2 regions of the Actinomadura sp. genome follow, and region 2 is predicted to be linked to the other one. Evidence: predicted binding sites of a transcription regulator. Region 2 holds the regulator's gene; the other holds the start of a gene.
What was found. The regulator HspR, encoded in region 2, represses chaperone genes until heat shock. The targets are predictions, from matches to a motif close to ANTTGAGTCNNNNNGACTCAANT.

Region 1: a site for HspR is predicted at 5,171-5,193, ahead of lon (endopeptidase La). Genes of this name have one in related genera too.

Annotation. Positions count from the first base shown of each region.
Region 1 covers NZ_JBIQHY010000010.1:13,569-21,308, reverse strand. Annotated here, with positions in the region: gene ACIWVC_RS06095 (citrate/2-methylcitrate synthase) at 1-1,026, shown strand, start outside; gene ACIWVC_RS06090 (hypothetical protein) at 1,088-1,444, shown strand; gene ACIWVC_RS06085 (DUF3817 domain-containing protein) at 1,500-1,847, shown strand; gene ACIWVC_RS06080 (GNAT family N-acetyltransferase) at 1,924-2,850, shown strand; gene ACIWVC_RS06075 (helix-turn-helix transcriptional regulator) at 3,433-4,272, opposite strand; gene ACIWVC_RS06070 (SDR family oxidoreductase) at 4,376-5,086, shown strand; gene lon (endopeptidase La) at 5,228-7,624, shown strand.
Region 2 covers NZ_JBIQHY010000011.1:16,170-23,909, reverse strand. Annotated here, with positions in the region: gene dnaK (molecular chaperone DnaK) at 1-1,671, shown strand, start outside; gene grpE (nucleotide exchange factor GrpE) at 1,665-2,330, shown strand; gene dnaJ (molecular chaperone DnaJ) at 2,420-3,577, shown strand; gene ACIWVC_RS06585 (heat shock protein transcriptional repressor HspR) at 3,581-4,027, shown strand; gene clpB (ATP-dependent chaperone ClpB) at 4,070-6,667, shown strand; gene ACIWVC_RS06575 (hypothetical protein) at 6,687-7,139, opposite strand; gene ACIWVC_RS06570 (lytic polysaccharide monooxygenase) at 7,636-7,740, shown strand, end outside.

The sequences.
Region 1 (7,740 bases), on a different contig from region 2:
CGCCCGCCCGGCCCGGGGGAGCAGGCGATCGAGTCGGCGGTCACCGCGCTCGGTGCGGACCGCCACTTCTACCGGGGACGCGACGCCCTGGGCATGGCGGAGACCGGCACCTTCGAGGACGCCGCCGCCTGGCTCTGGACCGGCGAGGACGCGGACGCCGGGCCCTGGCGGCCCCGCGCGGACGGCGTCGCGGCGGCCGTCGCCGCCCAGTCGGGCCTGCCCGCCGGCCTCCTCCCGCTCGACCGCCTCCAGCTGATCGTCACGGCGCTCGCCGTCGCCGACCCGCTGCGCCACCACCTCGACCCCGAGGGCGTCACCGCGACCGGGCGGGCGCTGATCTCCGGCCTCGTCGAGGCGCTGCCGCCGGCCGCCGGGCGCCCCGCCGCGGGCGGCGGGATCGCCGAGCGGCTCTGGACCCGCCTGTGCCCGCACCCGCCGGAACCCGGCCTGCTGCGCGCCTTCGAGGCCGCCATGATCCTGCTCGCCGACCACGAGCTCGCCGCGTCCACGGTCGCCGCGCGCGTCGCCGCCTCGGTGCGCGCCGACCCGTACGCGGTCGTCGCCTCCGGGCTCGGCGTCCTGAGCGGCCCGCTGCACGGCGGCGCGTCCTACGGCGCGGAGCGGCTGATCGCCGAGGCCGCCGACCCGGCGGCGGCGCCCCGGGTGGTCGGGGAGCGGCTGCGCGCGGGCGAACGCGTCCCCGGCTTCGGGCACGGCGTCTACAAGTCGGGCGACGCCCGCTTCACCCTGCTGATGGGCATGGTCCGCGCCGCGGCGCCCGGGCACGAGCGGCTGGCCGCGGCCGACGCGGTCCTCGCCGAGGCCGCGCGCCGCCGCCTGCCCGAGCCCAACGTCGACTTCGCGCTGGCGGCGCTCGGCGCGGTCGCCGGCCTCGTCCCCGGCGCCGGGGAGGCGGTCTTCGCCGTCGCGCGCACCGCCGGATGGCTCGCGCACGCGCTGGAGGAGTACGGCCGGCGGGGCCCGCTGCGCCCCCGCGCCGTCTACGTGGGTCCGCCGCCCGGCTGACCTCCCGCCCTGGCACGGGGTCGGGGCGGCATCACGCGGAGGCGGGGGTAGGCTCGGTGCCGTGCGACGCTTCCTCACCCCGGGCTGGCTAGGGCTGCACGCCCTGGCCATCGTGCTGTGCGGCGCGTTCCTCGGGTTCGGCTGGTGGCAGTTCGACCGCGCCCAGGCGGGCAACGACCGCAGCTGGGCCTACACCTTCGAATGGCCGATCTTCGCGATCTTCGTGATCGTGATGTGGGTCAAGATGATCCGGGACGAGCGGGCCGGCTCCGAGCCCGCCCCCAAGGTGGTCGAGGAGCCCGCCGAGGCCGAGGTCAAGCGGGAGATCATCAAGCGGCACGAGGAAGAGGACCCCGCCCTCGCGGCCTACAACCGCTACCTCGCCCGGCTCAACTCCGAGGGCCGCGGGCGCCGCTGACCCCTCGCGCGGGCCCGCTCGGCGCGCCGGCCCGCTGAACGAAAGGTGTGCTCCTGTGGAAGGCGCGGTCACCAGGTACCGGATCCTGGCGCTGATCGTCGGCACGCTGCTGGTGCTGCTGACGATCGGGATGGTCCTCAAGTACGGGCCGACCGACATGCCGGAGATGGTGGCGATCGTGTCGCCGATCCACGGCCTCTTCTACATGGTCTACGTGGCGCTGGCCTTCGACCTGTGGCGGCGCACCGGCTGGCGGGCCGGCCGGATGGTGCTGATCGTGCTGGGCGGCGTCGTGCCGCTGATGACCTTCTTCGTCGAGCGCAAGATCGTCCGCGAGGCGCGCGCGCTGCCGGCCGCCAAGGACGGGGCCGAGGCCGGCAAGGGAGCCGAGGCGGGCGTCTGATCCGCCCCGGGGGGCTGGTGCCCGGCGGCCTCTCTCACATACGTTTGACTCAGTCAAACGTTAGGAGGGTCGCAGCATGGAGGTGACCGCCGAGGACATCGGAACGGTCCGCGCGTTCAACCGCTTCTACACCGGCGTCATGGGGGTGCTCGGCGAGGGGCTCGTCCGGTCCCCCTACTCGCTGACCGAGGCCCGGGTGATCTTCGAGCTGGCCCAGCGGGAGGACGCCGAGGTCCTCGCGCTGCGCCGCGCGCTCGATCTCGACGCCGGCTACCTCAGCCGGATGCTGGCCCGGTTCGAGGCCGACGGCCTGGTCGTGCGCGAGCGCGCCGCGGGCGACGCCCGCCGCCAGATCGCCCGGCTCACGCCCCGCGGCCGCGAGGTGTTCGCCATGCTGGACGAGCGGACCGCCGCCGAGATCCGCGGGCTGCTGGACGGGCTGCCCGCCGCCGACCGCGGCCGCCTGCTCGCCGCGATGCGCACCGTCCACGGCATCCTCGGCGACCGCGCGCGACCGGAGGACGGCCCGGTCCTGCGCCCGCTGCGCCCCGGCGACCTCGGCTGGGTCGTCGAGCGCAACGGCGCGCTCTACGACGAGGAATGCGGCTGGGACCGCACCTACGAGGCCCTGGTCGCCTCGGTCGTCGCCGACTACGTGCGCGACCACGACCCGGAGCGGGAGAACGCCTGGATCGCCGAGTCGGGCGGCGTCCGCGTGGGCGCGGTGTTCTGCGTCAAGCGTGAGGAGGACGTCGCGCAGCTCCGGCTGCTGCACGTCGAGCCGGACGCCCGCGGCACGGGGGTGGGGGCCGCGCTCGTCGACGCGTGCGTCCGCTTCGCCGCCGAGGCCGGCTACGCGGAGATCATGCTGTGGACGACGGCGCTGCAGCGCGCGGCGCACCGGCTCTACGAGCGGGCCGGGTTCGTCCTGGAGGACGAGGAGCCGCCCGTGGAGCGCTTCGGGGACGTCGTCCACGGGCAGGTCTGGCGCAAGAAGCTGTGAGCCGGGCCCGTGGAGGCGGTGCGCCCCCACGGGCCGGTTCCGCAGCGATCCCTTACTGCGTCGGCGGCCGGGACGGGGGTCGGACGGAGTTCCGGCCGCCTGTGCACTACCGGCGTGCCGCCGGTTCCTCTGGGGGCTGATTCCCACCTCCCTTCCGGTGCGGCCGGGCGGGCGTGACTCCGCCCGGCGGCGGGGGGAGGGCGCCGTGCGGCGCCCGTGAGCCGGTCGCCGGACCGGTCCGGTACGGCCGAGGACCCGAGGTGTGTCGCCGCGCGCCGCCGTCCCCGCGCCCGCTGGGGGACGGGTGGCGGGGCGGTGCGCCGGGAACGCCCTCGGCCGCACGGACCGGGCCGCGAGGGGAGGGGGAGGCGGGGACGGCCGGCCGGACCTCGCGCTCTGTGCGCCGCATCGCCAGCCTCCTCGCTCTCGACCTGGGGCTTTGCCGCCCCGAGTACCTCTCGTTCACCGTGTGTCACGATCTCATTGCGTTAAGTACCCGCGCGTCATGCGCGCGTAAACGCGCGCCGCGCAAAGAATCAAGATCACGAAGCGGACTTTGCCCGCGCATTGCCCGCGCGGCGGTCACCCGCGGGGGCTGAGGTCCTCGGCGGCCATCGCCAGCAGCACCAGGGCGTCGTGCTCGGCGGTGCCGGGCTCGGCCTGGTAGACCAGCATCCGCTGCCCGCCGCCGGCGATGCCCAGCACCTCGTTGGCCAGGGTCAGCGACCCGATCACCGGGTGCCGGAACGCGGTCTCCCCGCCGCGTTTGACGAGCACCTCGTGCCGGCGCCACAGCTCGGCGAACTCCGCGCTCGCCGCGGACAGCTCGGCGACCAGCGCCGCGGCCGGCCCGGCGGCGGTCAGCTCGGCGGTGCGCAGGTGCGCGACGCTGTTGCGGGCCACCCGGTCCCAGTCGGCGAACAGCGTCCGCGCGGCCGGATGCAGGAAGGTGTAGCGGATCGTGTTGCGCTGCCCGGGCGGCCAGTCGCCGAGCCCGCTCATCAGAGCGAGGCCCTCGGGGTTCGCCGCGAGCACGTCGTTGACCTCGTCGAGCACGTAGGCGGGGCTGGGCCGCAGCGAGTCCAGCATCAGCAGCGTGCCGGGGCGGACGGGCCGGGGCGCCGCGGGCCGGCGGCGGGGCGTCCGCCCGGCGACCCTGTCCGCGAGGCCGAGCAGGTGGGCGTGCTCGTCGTCGCTGAGGCGCAGCGCGCGGGCCAGCGCGTCCAGCACCGAGTCGCTGGGCGAGGTCTCGCGTCCCTGCTCGATCCGGGTGTAGTAGTCGACGCTCACCCCGGCGAGCGCGGCCAGTTCCTCGCGGCGCAGCCCGGGGTTGCGCCGGGGGCGCGGCCCGATGGGCAGCCCGACGTCGGCGGGGCCGATCCGCCCCCGCCGGACCCGCAGGAACTCGGCCATCGCGTTCATGCCTCCGAGTCTGCCACCGGAGGCCGCCGTCCTGGGTGGCCGTGTCGCACCCAGGTATCGCGCGGCCTTCCGGACCCCCGGAGCGGCGGCGCAGACTCGGCGCATGACCGACGCAATGATCATCGGAGGCGGTTCCGGCATGGGCCTGGCCCTCGCCCGGACGCTGCTCGCCGAAGGCAGGGAAGTGACCATCGTGGGCCGGTCCGAGGACCGCCTCGCCGCCGCCGCAGCGGAACTGGGGCAAGAGGACGGGAAGCTCGGCGCGATGCGCGCCGACATCGGCCGCGAGGAGGACGTGGCCGAGTTGTTCGCCCGCGTGGGGAAGGTGGAGCACGTGGCCGTCACGGCCGCGGACGCGACCGGCGTGTACGGCCCCACCGCCGACGTCCCCACGCAGACCGCCCGATCCTTCGTGGACGCCAAGCTCCTGGGCGCCTGGCTGGTCGCCAAGCACGGAGCCGGCCGCGTGACCGGGTCGATCACCTACACCTCGGGCATCAACGCCTACCGTCCGAACGGCTCGAACACGATCGTGGCCGCCGCCAACGGAGCGCTCGCTTCCCTGGCGTACGGCCTGGCGGTCGAACTGGCCCCCGTCCGGGTGAACGTCATCTCGCCCGGCTGGGTCGACACCCCCATCTGGGAGCAGCTCGCCATGGACAAGCGGGCGGCCTTCACCGACCTGGCCGCCCGCCTCCCCGCCCGCCGCATCGGCACCCCCCAGGACATCGCCCAGGCGTTCACATCGGTGATGGCCAACACCTTCATGACCGGCGCCGTCCTGCACGTGGACGGCGGCCACCGCCTCACCTGACCGCCCGCCCCCGGCTCCCGGCCGCCCGCGCGGGGTGATCGCTCAGAGCGAACGTTGCTGCGGAAACAAATTCGTGCTCCGTTTTCTTGAGTGTGTATGACTCAACTTGAGGTTGGGTCGTCGACGGACTTGGAGCTGAGCATGAGCGAAACCCTGACGCTGCCGGTGCTGCCCCTGGAGGACGGGGTCGTTCTGCCCGGCATGGTGGTTCCCCTCGACCTGTCCGAGAACGCGGAGGTCAGGGCGGCCATCGAGGCCGCGCGGGCGGCGGCCCAGTCCCGGGGACCGGGCATCCGGTCGGCGAGCAAGCCGCGGGTGCTGCTGGTGCCCCGGCTGAACGGGCGGTACGCCGCGGTCGGCACGCTCGGCGTGATCGAGCAGGAGGGGCGGCTGCCGACCGGCGAGCCGGGGGCGGTCGTCCGCGGCGTGTCGCGCGTGCGGATCGGGACCGGGACCACCGGGCCCGGCGCGGCCCTGTGGGTCGAGGGCACCGTGGTCGAGGCGCCGCCGGCGTCCGGGCGGGCCCAGGAGCTGGCCAAGGAGTACAAGGGCCTGGTCAGCGCGATCCTGCAGAAGCGGGGCGCCTGGCAGGTCGTGGACGTCGTGCAGAAGATCGACGACCCGTCCACGCTGGCGGACAACGCCGGGTACGCGCCGTACCTGACCGACGAGCAGAAGATCGAGGTCCTGGAGACCCTCGACGTGGCCGAGCGGCTGGAGCTGCTCATCGGCTGGACGCGCGACCACCTCGCCGAGCTGGACGTGGCGGAGACGATCCGCAAGGACGTCCAGGAGGGCATGGAGAAGACGCAGCGGGAGTTCCTGCTGCGGCAGCAGCAGGAGGCCATCCGCAAGGAGCTGGCCGAGCTGAACGGCGACCCCGCCGACGAGGAGGACGACTACCGGGCCCGGATCGAGGCCGCGAACCTCCCCGAGAAGGTGCGCGAGGCCGCGCTGAAGGAGGTCGACAAGCTGGAGCGGTCGTCCGACGCCTCGCCGGAGGGCGGCTGGATCCGCACGTGGCTCGACACGGTGCTCGACATCCCGTGGAACGAGCGCACGGAGGACGCCTACGACATCGCCGGCGCCCGGGAGATCCTGGACGCCGACCACGCCGGGCTGGACGACGTCAAGGAGCGCATCGTCGAGTACCTCGCCGTGCGCAAGCGGCGCGAGGAGCGCGGCCTCGGCGTCATCGGCGGGCGCCGCAGCGGCGCCGTCCTGGCCCTGACCGGGCCTCCCGGGGTCGGCAAGACCTCGCTCGGCGAGTCGGTCGCGCGGGCCATGGGACGCAAGTTCGTCCGTGTCGCGCTGGGCGGCGTCAGGGACGAGGCCGAGATCCGCGGCCACCGCCGCACCTACGTCGGCGCGCTGCCCGGACGCATCGTCCGCGCCATCCGCGAGGCCGGCTCGATGAACCCGGTCGTCCTGCTGGACGAGGTCGACAAGGTCGGCGCCGACTACCGGGGCGACCCGACGGCGGCGCTGCTGGAGGTCCTCGACCCCGAGCAGAACCACACCTTCCGGGACCACTACCTGGAGGTCGAGCTCGACCTGAGCGATGTGCTGTTCCTCGCCACGGCGAACGTGGTCGAGGCCATCCCCGGCCCGCTGCTGGACCGGATGGAGCTGGTCGAGCTCGACGGCTACACCGAGCACGAGAAGGTCACCATCGCCCGCGACCACCTGCTGCCGCGCCAGCTCGACAAGGCCGGGCTGGAGGCGTCCGAGGTGACGTTCGGCGACGACGCGCTGCGGCTGCTGGCGGCCGAGTACACCCGGGAGGCCGGCGTCCGGTCCCTGGACCGCTCGATCGCGCGCGTGCTGCGGAAGATCGCCGCGAACGTGGCGCTGGAGAAGGCGACCCTGCCGGTCCACGTCGGCGCGGCCGACCTCAAGGACTACCTGGGCCGCCCCAGGTTCACCCCGGAGGTCGAGCTGAGCCGGAACGAGCGCCGCACCGGCGTGCCGGGGGTGGCGACGGGCCTCGCGGTCACCGGCGCGGGCGGCGACGTCCTCTACATCGAGGCGTCGCTGGCCGACAAGGAGACCGGCGACACCGGCGTGACGCTCACCGGGCAGCTCGGCGACGTCATGAAGGAGTCGGCCCGGATCGCGCTGTCCTACCTGCGCTCGCGCGGCGCGGAGCTGGAGCTGCCGGTCGGCGACCTGAAGGACCGCGGCGTGCACGTCCACGTGCCCGCCGGCGCGATCCCGAAGGACGGCCCGAGCGCCGGCATCACGATGACGACGGCCCTGGCGTCGCTGCTGTCGGGGCGGCCGGTCCGCGCGGACGTGGCGATGACCGGCGAGGTGTCGCTGACCGGGCGGGTCCTGCCGATCGGCGGCCTGAAGCAGAAGCTGCTGGCCGCGTCCCGGCTCGGCATCACGACCGCGATCGTGCCGAAGCGCAACGAGCCCGACCTCGAGGACGTCCCGGCGGAGGTGCTGGAGAACATGACGGTCTTCACCGTCAGCGACGTCCGCGAGGTGCTGGACCTGGCCCTGGAGCCGGCCACCACCGCGGTGGCGGCCTGACGGAGCCGGACGCCCGCGCCGATCCGGCGCGTGCGTTCGCATGCCCGGATTCGGTCCTGCCCGTAATCCCGGGCCGCGCATAGTCCGGGACCGGGCGGGGACCTGCCGCCGGGTGT
Region 2 (7,740 bases):
CGCACCATCCGGTCGGTCAAGCGCGAGATGGGCACCGACTGGAAGACCAAGATCGACGGCAAGGACTTCAACCCGCAGCAGATCAGCGCGTTCGTGCTGCAGAAGCTGAAGCGGGACGCCGAGGCGTACCTGGGCGAGACCGTCACCGACGCGGTGATCACGGTTCCCGCCTACTTCTCCGACCACCAGCGGCAGGCCACCAAGGAGGCCGGCCAGATCGCGGGCCTGAACGTCCTGCGCATCATCAACGAGCCGACCTCGGCGGCGCTGGCCTACCACCTGGAGAAGGAGAACGAGGCCACCATCCTGGTCTTCGACCTCGGCGGCGGCACGTTCGACGTCTCCCTGCTGGAGGTCGGCGACGGGGTGGTCGAGGTCAAGGCCACCAGCGGTGACAACCACCTGGGCGGCGACGACTGGGACAACAAGATCGTCGACTGGCTGGTGGACAAGTTCAAGAACGCCAACGGCGTCGACCTGTCCAAGGACAAGATGGCGCTGCAGCGGCTGCGCGAGGCGGCGGAGAAGGCGAAGATCGAGCTGTCCGGCTCGTCCGAGACGCAGATCAACCTGCCGTACATCACCGCGTCCAGCGAGGGCCCGCTGCACCTGGACGAGAAGCTCACCCGGGCCGAGTTCCAGCGGATGACCTCCGACCTGCTCGACCGGACCAAGGCGCCGTTCCACTCGGTGCTGAAGGACGCCGGCATCTCGGTGAGCGACATCGACCAGGTCGTCCTGGTCGGCGGCTCGACCCGCATGCCCGCCGTGTCCGACCTGGTGAAGGAGCTGACCGGCGGCAAGGAGCCCAACAAGGGCGTCAACCCGGACGAGGTCGTCGCGATCGGCGCCAGCCTGCAGGCCGGCGTGCTCAAGGGCGAGGTCAAGGACGTCCTGCTGCTGGACGTGACCCCGCTGAGCCTCGGCATCGAGACCAAGGGCGGCATCTTCACCAAGATCATCGAGCGGAACACCACGATCCCGACCAAGCGGTCGGAGACGTTCACCACCGCCGATGACAACCAGCCGTCCGTGGAGATCCAGGTCTACCAGGGCGAGCGCGAGATCGCCGCGTACAACAAGAAGCTCGGCACCTTCCAGCTCACCGGTCTGCCGCCGGCGCCGCGCGGCGTCCCGCAGATCGAGGTCACCTTCGACATCGACGCGAACGGCATCGTGAACGTCAGCGCGAAGGACCAGGGCACCGGCAAGGAGCAGTCGATGGTCATCACGGGCGGCAGCGCGCTGCCCAAGGAGGACATCGAGAAGATGGTCCGCGAGGCCGAGCAGTACGCCGAGGAGGACCGCAAGCGCAAGGAGGAGGCCGACGTCCGCAACCAGGCCGACACCCTCGCGTACTCGACCGAGAAGTTCCTGCGGGAGAACGACGAGAAGGTCCCGGCGGAGCTGAAGACCGAGGTCAACGACGCGGTCGCCGAGGTGAAGAAGGCGCTGGAGGGCACCGACGTCGACGCCATCAAGGGCGCGACGGAGAAGCTCGCCCAGGTCAGCCAGAAGATGGGCGCGGCCATGTACGCGCAGAGCCCGGACGGCGCCCAGGCGGGCGCCGAGGACCACGGTCCCACCGCCGACGCGCAGGGTCCGCAGGACGACGAGGTCGTCGACGCGGAGATCGTCGACGACGACAAGCCGAAGGGTGATGCATCGTGACGTCCTCTCCCAATGAGGGTGAGGAGAAGGAGGGCCCGGTGATCCGCGACAAGCGGCGCATCGATCCCGAAACGGGGGAGGTCCGGGTGCAGGCGGGGGGTTCGCCTGCCCCGGAGGCCCCGGCCGACGGGGGCGACGGCGACGGCAAGGCCGAGCAGGGCGGCGAGGAGGTCGCCGAGCTGCGCAGGCAGCTGGCGGAGCGGCTCGCCGACCTGCAGCGGCTGAAGGCCGAATACGACAACTACCGCAAGCGGGTCGAGCGCGACCGGGTCGCGGTCCGCGAGCAGGCCCTCGGGCAGGTGCTGTCCGAGCTGCTCCCGGTCCTGGACGACATCGGCCGCGCCCGTGATCACGACGAGCTCACCGGCGGGTTCAAGTCCGTCGCGGAGAGCCTGGAGGCGATCACCGGCAAGCTCGGCCTGGTGCGGTACGGGGAGAAGGGCGAGCCCTTCGACCCGACCGTGCACGAGGCGCTCATGCACTCGCTCTCGGCGGACGTGACCGAGACGAGCGTCGTGGACGTCCTCCAGCCCGGCTACCGGATCGGCGAGCGCATCCTGCGGGCGGCGCGCGTCGCGGTGGCCGACCCCGACCCGGAGGCGGGCTCGGACGAGCCCGCCGACGAGCCGGACGGCCCGGACGCGGAATCGGGCGAGTGAGCCCCGCGGGCCCGTCCCCTTCCAGGGGGCGGGCCCACTACGGGGGATGAAGGCAAGCAGTAAGTGGCGATAGCAGAAGGCGGGGCGCCGTGAGCACCAAGGACTACCTGGAGAAGGACTACTACAAGGTCCTCGGTGTCGCGAAGACGGCCTCACAGGAGGAGATCAAGAAGTCCTACCGGAAGCTGGCGCGCAAGTACCACCCGGACGCCAACAAGGGGGACTCGGAGGCCGAGGAGCGCTTCAAGGAGGTCTCCGAGGCGTACGACGTGCTGTCCGACGAGAAGCGCCGCAAGGAGTACGACGCCGTCCGGTCGATGCCGGGCGGGTTCCGCGGCCAGCAGGGCGGCGGGTTCGGGTTCGACCTCGGCGACCTGTTCGGCCAGGGCGGCACGCAGCCGGGCGGCGCCGGGGAGCGCCTCGGCGACCTGTTCGGGGGCCTGTTCGGGCGCGGCGCCCGCACCACGGGGACGGCGCGGCGCGCCCGGCGCGGCGCGGACGTCGAGACCGAGGTGACGCTGTCGTTCGGCCGCGCCATGAACGGGGTGACCGTCCCGATCAAGCTGACCAGCGAGGCGGCGTGCAACGCGTGCCGGGGGACGGGCGCGAAGGCCGGCACGGTCCCGCGGGTGTGCCCGAACTGCGAGGGCACCGGGCACGAGACCCGCAACCTCGGCAGCTTCGGCTTCCAGGAGCCGTGCCGGGAGTGCCGCGGCCGGGGCCTCGTCGTCGACGACCCGTGCCCGGTCTGCCACGGCAGCGGCCGCGCGACCGGCACCCGGACGATCCAGGCCCGCATCCCGGCGGGCGTCGCGGACGGGCAGAAGATCAGGCTGAAGGGCAAGGGCGCGCCCGGCGAGAACGGCGGCCCGGCCGGCGACCTGTACGTGAACATCAAGGTGCGTCCGCACGCGGTGTTCGGGCGCAGCGGCGACAACCTCACCCTGACGGTCCCGGTGACGTTCCCCGAGGCGGCGCTCGGCGCCGAGATCCGGGTGCCGACGTTCCAGGGGCAGCCGGTCACGCTGAGGCTGCCGGAGGGCACGCCCAACGGCCGCAGGTTCCGGGTGAAGGGCCGCGGCGCGCCGCGGCGGGACGGGACGCGCGGCGACCTGCTGGTCACCGTCGACGTCCAGGTCCCGCAGAAGCTGGACGACCAGACCCGCGAGGCCCTCGCGAAGCTCCGCGCGGCGGGCGAAGGCGAGGAGCTGCGCGCAGGCATCATCCAGCAGGCCAGGCAGGAGTGAGGCATGGACCCGTTCGGCGATGACACTCCGGTCTACGTGATCTCGGTGGCGGCGCAGCTGTCCGGGCTGCATCCGCAGACGCTGCGGACGTACGACCGGATGGGCCTGGTGTCCCCGGGCCGGACGGCGGGCCGGGGGCGCCGCTACTCGATGCGCGACATCGTGATGCTGCGGGAGATCCAGCGGCTCTCCCAGGAGGAGGGCATCAACCTCTCCGGCATCAAGCACATTCTGGAGCTGCAGCGCGACAACGTGCGGCTCCGCGAGGAGCTCGCGAAGGCGCACGCCGCGCTGGAGGAGCTCGCCAACGAACTCGAGTCGACCCGTGCGGTCGCGGCGCGGCTGGCGCAGCAGCGGCGGCACGGCGGACCCGCCGGCGCCCCCGGCGCCGACCTGGTGCCGATCCGCCGCACCGGCGTCGTCGTCTGGCACGAACGGCGCTCCGACTAAGCGAGTCTGGGCGACGCAGAGCACTTTCCACGGGGACGGGACATGGACTACAAGCTGACGCAGAAGAGCCAGGAGGCGCTGTCGGTCGCGGTGCGCAGGGCGGCGGCCGAGGGGCACCCCGAGGTCGAGCCGCAGCACCTGCTGGCGGCGCTGATCGCGCTGCCCGACGGGACGGCGGTGCCGCTGCTGGAGGCGATCGGCGCCGACTGGCAGGCGATCCGGCGGCGCGCCGAGGAGCAGCTCGCCGCGAAGCCGCGGGCGCAGGGGTCGACGGTGTCGTCCCCGCGGCTGTCCGCGCAGCTCCAGCGGTCGATCACCACGGCCGCGAACCGGGCGCAGCAGCTGGAGGACGAGTACGTCTCGACCGAGCACCTGCTGGTCGGCCTGGCCGCGGACGGCGGCCCGGCGGCGGGCCTGCTGAAGGAGTTCGGCGCGACGCCGCAGGCGCTGCTCGACGCGTTCGAGAAGGTGCGCGGCCACGCCCGCGTCACCAGCGAGAACCCCGAGGGCACCTACCAGTCGCTGGAGAAGTACGGCGTCGACCTGACCGCGGCGGCCCGCGACGGGCGGCTCGACCCCGTCATCGGCCGCGACGCGGAGATCCGCCGGGTCGTGCAGGTGCTGTCGCGCCGGACGAAGAACAACCCGGTGCTGATCGGCGAGCCGGGCGTCGGCAAGACCGCGGTGGTGGAGGGCCTCGCGCAGCGCATCGTCGCGGGCGACGTGCCCGAGTCGCTGCGCGGCAAGAGGCTCGTCGCGCTCGACCTCGGCGCGATGGTCGCGGGCGCGAAGTACCGCGGCGAGTTCGAGGAGCGGCTGAAGGCCGTGCTGAACGAGATCAAGGAGTCCGAGGGGCAGATCGTCACGTTCATCGACGAGCTGCACACCGTCGTCGGGGCGGGCGCCGCCGAGGGCGCGATGGACGCCGGCAACATGCTGAAGCCGATGCTGGCGCGCGGCGAGCTGCGCATGATCGGCGCGACGACGCTGGACGAGTACCGCGAGCGCATCGAGAAGGACCCGGCGCTGGAGCGCCGCTTCCAGCAGATCTTCGTCGGCGAGCCGACCGTGGAGGACTCGATCGCGATCCTGCGCGGGCTGAAGGGCCGCTACGAGGCGCACCACAAGGTGCAGATCAACGACTCGGCGCTGGTCGCGGCGGCGACGCTGTCGGACCGCTACATCACCTCCCGGTACCTGCCGGACAAGGCGATCGACCTCGTGGACGAGGCCGCGTCCCGGCTGCGCATGGAGATCGACTCCCGCCCGGTGGAGATCGACGAGCTGCAGCGCCAGGTGGACCGGCTGAAGATGGAGGAGCTGAACCTCGCCAAGGAGACCGACGAGGCGTCCCGGCAGCGGCTCGACCGGCTCCGCAAGGACCTCGCCGACAAGCAGGAGCAGCTGACCGCGCTCGTCGCCCGCTGGGACAAGGAGAAGGCCAGCCTGAACCGCGTCGGCGAGATCAAGGAGACGATCGACCAGCTGCGCGGCGAGGCGGAGCGCGCCCAGCGCGACGGCGACCTGGAGACGTCCGCGCGGCTCACCTACGGCGAGATCCCGGCGCTGGAGAAGCAGCTGGAGGAGGCGTCGGAGGCGGCCGAGCACCGCGACGCGATGGTCAAGGAGGAGGTCGGCCCGGACGACGTCGCCGACGTGGTCGCGTCCTGGACGGGCATCCCCGCCGGCCGGCTGCTGGAAGGGGAGACGGCGAAGCTGCTCCGCATGGAGGACGAGCTGGGCAAGCGCCTCGTCGGGCAGGAGACCGCAGTCCGCGCGGTGTCGGACGCGGTGCGCCGCGCCCGCGCGGGCATCTCCGACCCGGACCGCCCGACCGGCTCCTTCCTGTTCCTCGGCCCGACCGGCGTCGGCAAGACCGAGCTGGCGAAGGCGCTCGCGGAGTTCCTGTTCGACGACGAGCGGGCGATGACCCGCATCGACATGAGCGAGTACTCCGAGAAGCACTCCGTCGCCCGGCTGGTCGGCGCGCCGCCCGGGTACGTCGGCTACGAGGAGGGCGGTCAGCTCACCGAGGCCGTCCGGCGCCGCCCGTACTCGGCGGTCCTGCTGGACGAGGTGGAGAAGGCCCACCCCGAGGTCTTCGACATCCTGCTGCAGGTGCTGGACGACGGCCGGCTGACGGACGGGCAGGGCCGCACGGTCGACTTCCGCAACACGATCCTGATCCTCACCTCCAACATCGGGTCGCAGTTCCTCGTGGATCCGACGCTGGAGAACGGGGCCAAGCGCGAGGCGGTGTGGAACGCCGTCCGGAACTCCTTCAAGCCGGAGTTCCTGAACCGCCTCGACGACGTGATCCTGTTCGACGCGCTCTCCACGGACGAGCTGACCCGCATCGTGGACCTCCAGGTCGAGAAGCTGGCCGAGCGCCTCGCCGAGCGGCAGCTCACCCTCCAGGTGACGCCCGCGGCCCGCGAGTGGCTGGCCCTCACCGGCTACGACCCCCTCTACGGCGCCCGGCCGCTGCGCCGGCTGGTGCAGACGGCGATCGGCGACCAGCTCGCCCGCGAGCTGCTGTCCGGCGAGGTCCGCGACGGCGACGAGGTGGTCGTCGACCTGGACGAGGCCGCCGACAAGCTGACCGTCCAGCCGTCCCGGGGCCTGACCCTCACCAAGTGACGAGGCCGGCGCTCCGGGTTCACGGCCAGAACCCGTCGTCGCGAGCGACGACCGCGTCGGATGCCGTGCGCAGGAGCTCGGCCAGGTGGTCGTGCAGATCCTCGGCCGGGACGGCCTCGATGAGGGCCCTGCGCATGGCATGGTCGTGGTTCGCGGCGGCGGCCAGCAGGTACCCGACCCATCGGGCGGTCGGCGGCCTCTGGCCGGCGTCGGCAGCGATGGCGAAGCCGCAGGTGTTGGGCACCTCCCGGACCCCCTCGCGGGCGGGCGCGGCGGGCGGCTGGTCGGCCAGGACGGCCTCGGTCCAGACCGTGACGAGCTGTTCGACCGCGACGGGTCCGCGGCGGACCGCGCGTGCGGTCAGGTCGCGGCCGGCGTCATCGTCGCCGTAGGTGGCGGCCGTCAGCGCGCGCCCGGCCAGCAGCCCGGCGTACCAGCGGACGGCGCGGTCGGCCAGTCTGCGCCGGATCATCACACTCCCGTCGACCGGGCCCGCGGCCCTCTCCGAAAGACCGCACCGGGGGTACGGCGCCCGAGTCGCCGGATGGGCGGCGGCGCCCCGTCCTCGCAGCCCGTGATCCACGACCATGCTCAATCGCACTCCGTCCGGATGAGGGCGGTCGACCGCGCTGCGACGAACGCGCTGAAGATTTCGCGGGCCTCTCGGTTCACAGGACCTCCTCGGTGGCGTCACCTCCTCAGACACGGCAGAGGCCCGGAACTATGCCGCCGCCGATGATTGCCTTCGGTGCTTCACCGGCCCGTGTGACCGGGGTCCGGCCGGCGCACCCGGTGCGCCGGTCCGCTTGTTTTCCCAGCTTGTCGGCCTGCGGCGGGCGGCCCGGGATGCTTTCACGGTCTCTTCGAGAATTATTAAAGTTTCTTTATGGATACTGCCAGTAGCGTCCCACGGCATTGCGGCGCACCGAAATCCGGTGGCCGCGGAACGACCGTTGGGAGTGTTCTTCATGCGCAGGTCCGTCGCCTACCCCCTCGCCGCCGTGGCGGCCGTCGCGGCGCCGGTGCTCGTCGCCGCACCCGCGTCGGCGCACGGCTACGTCTCCGCACCCCCG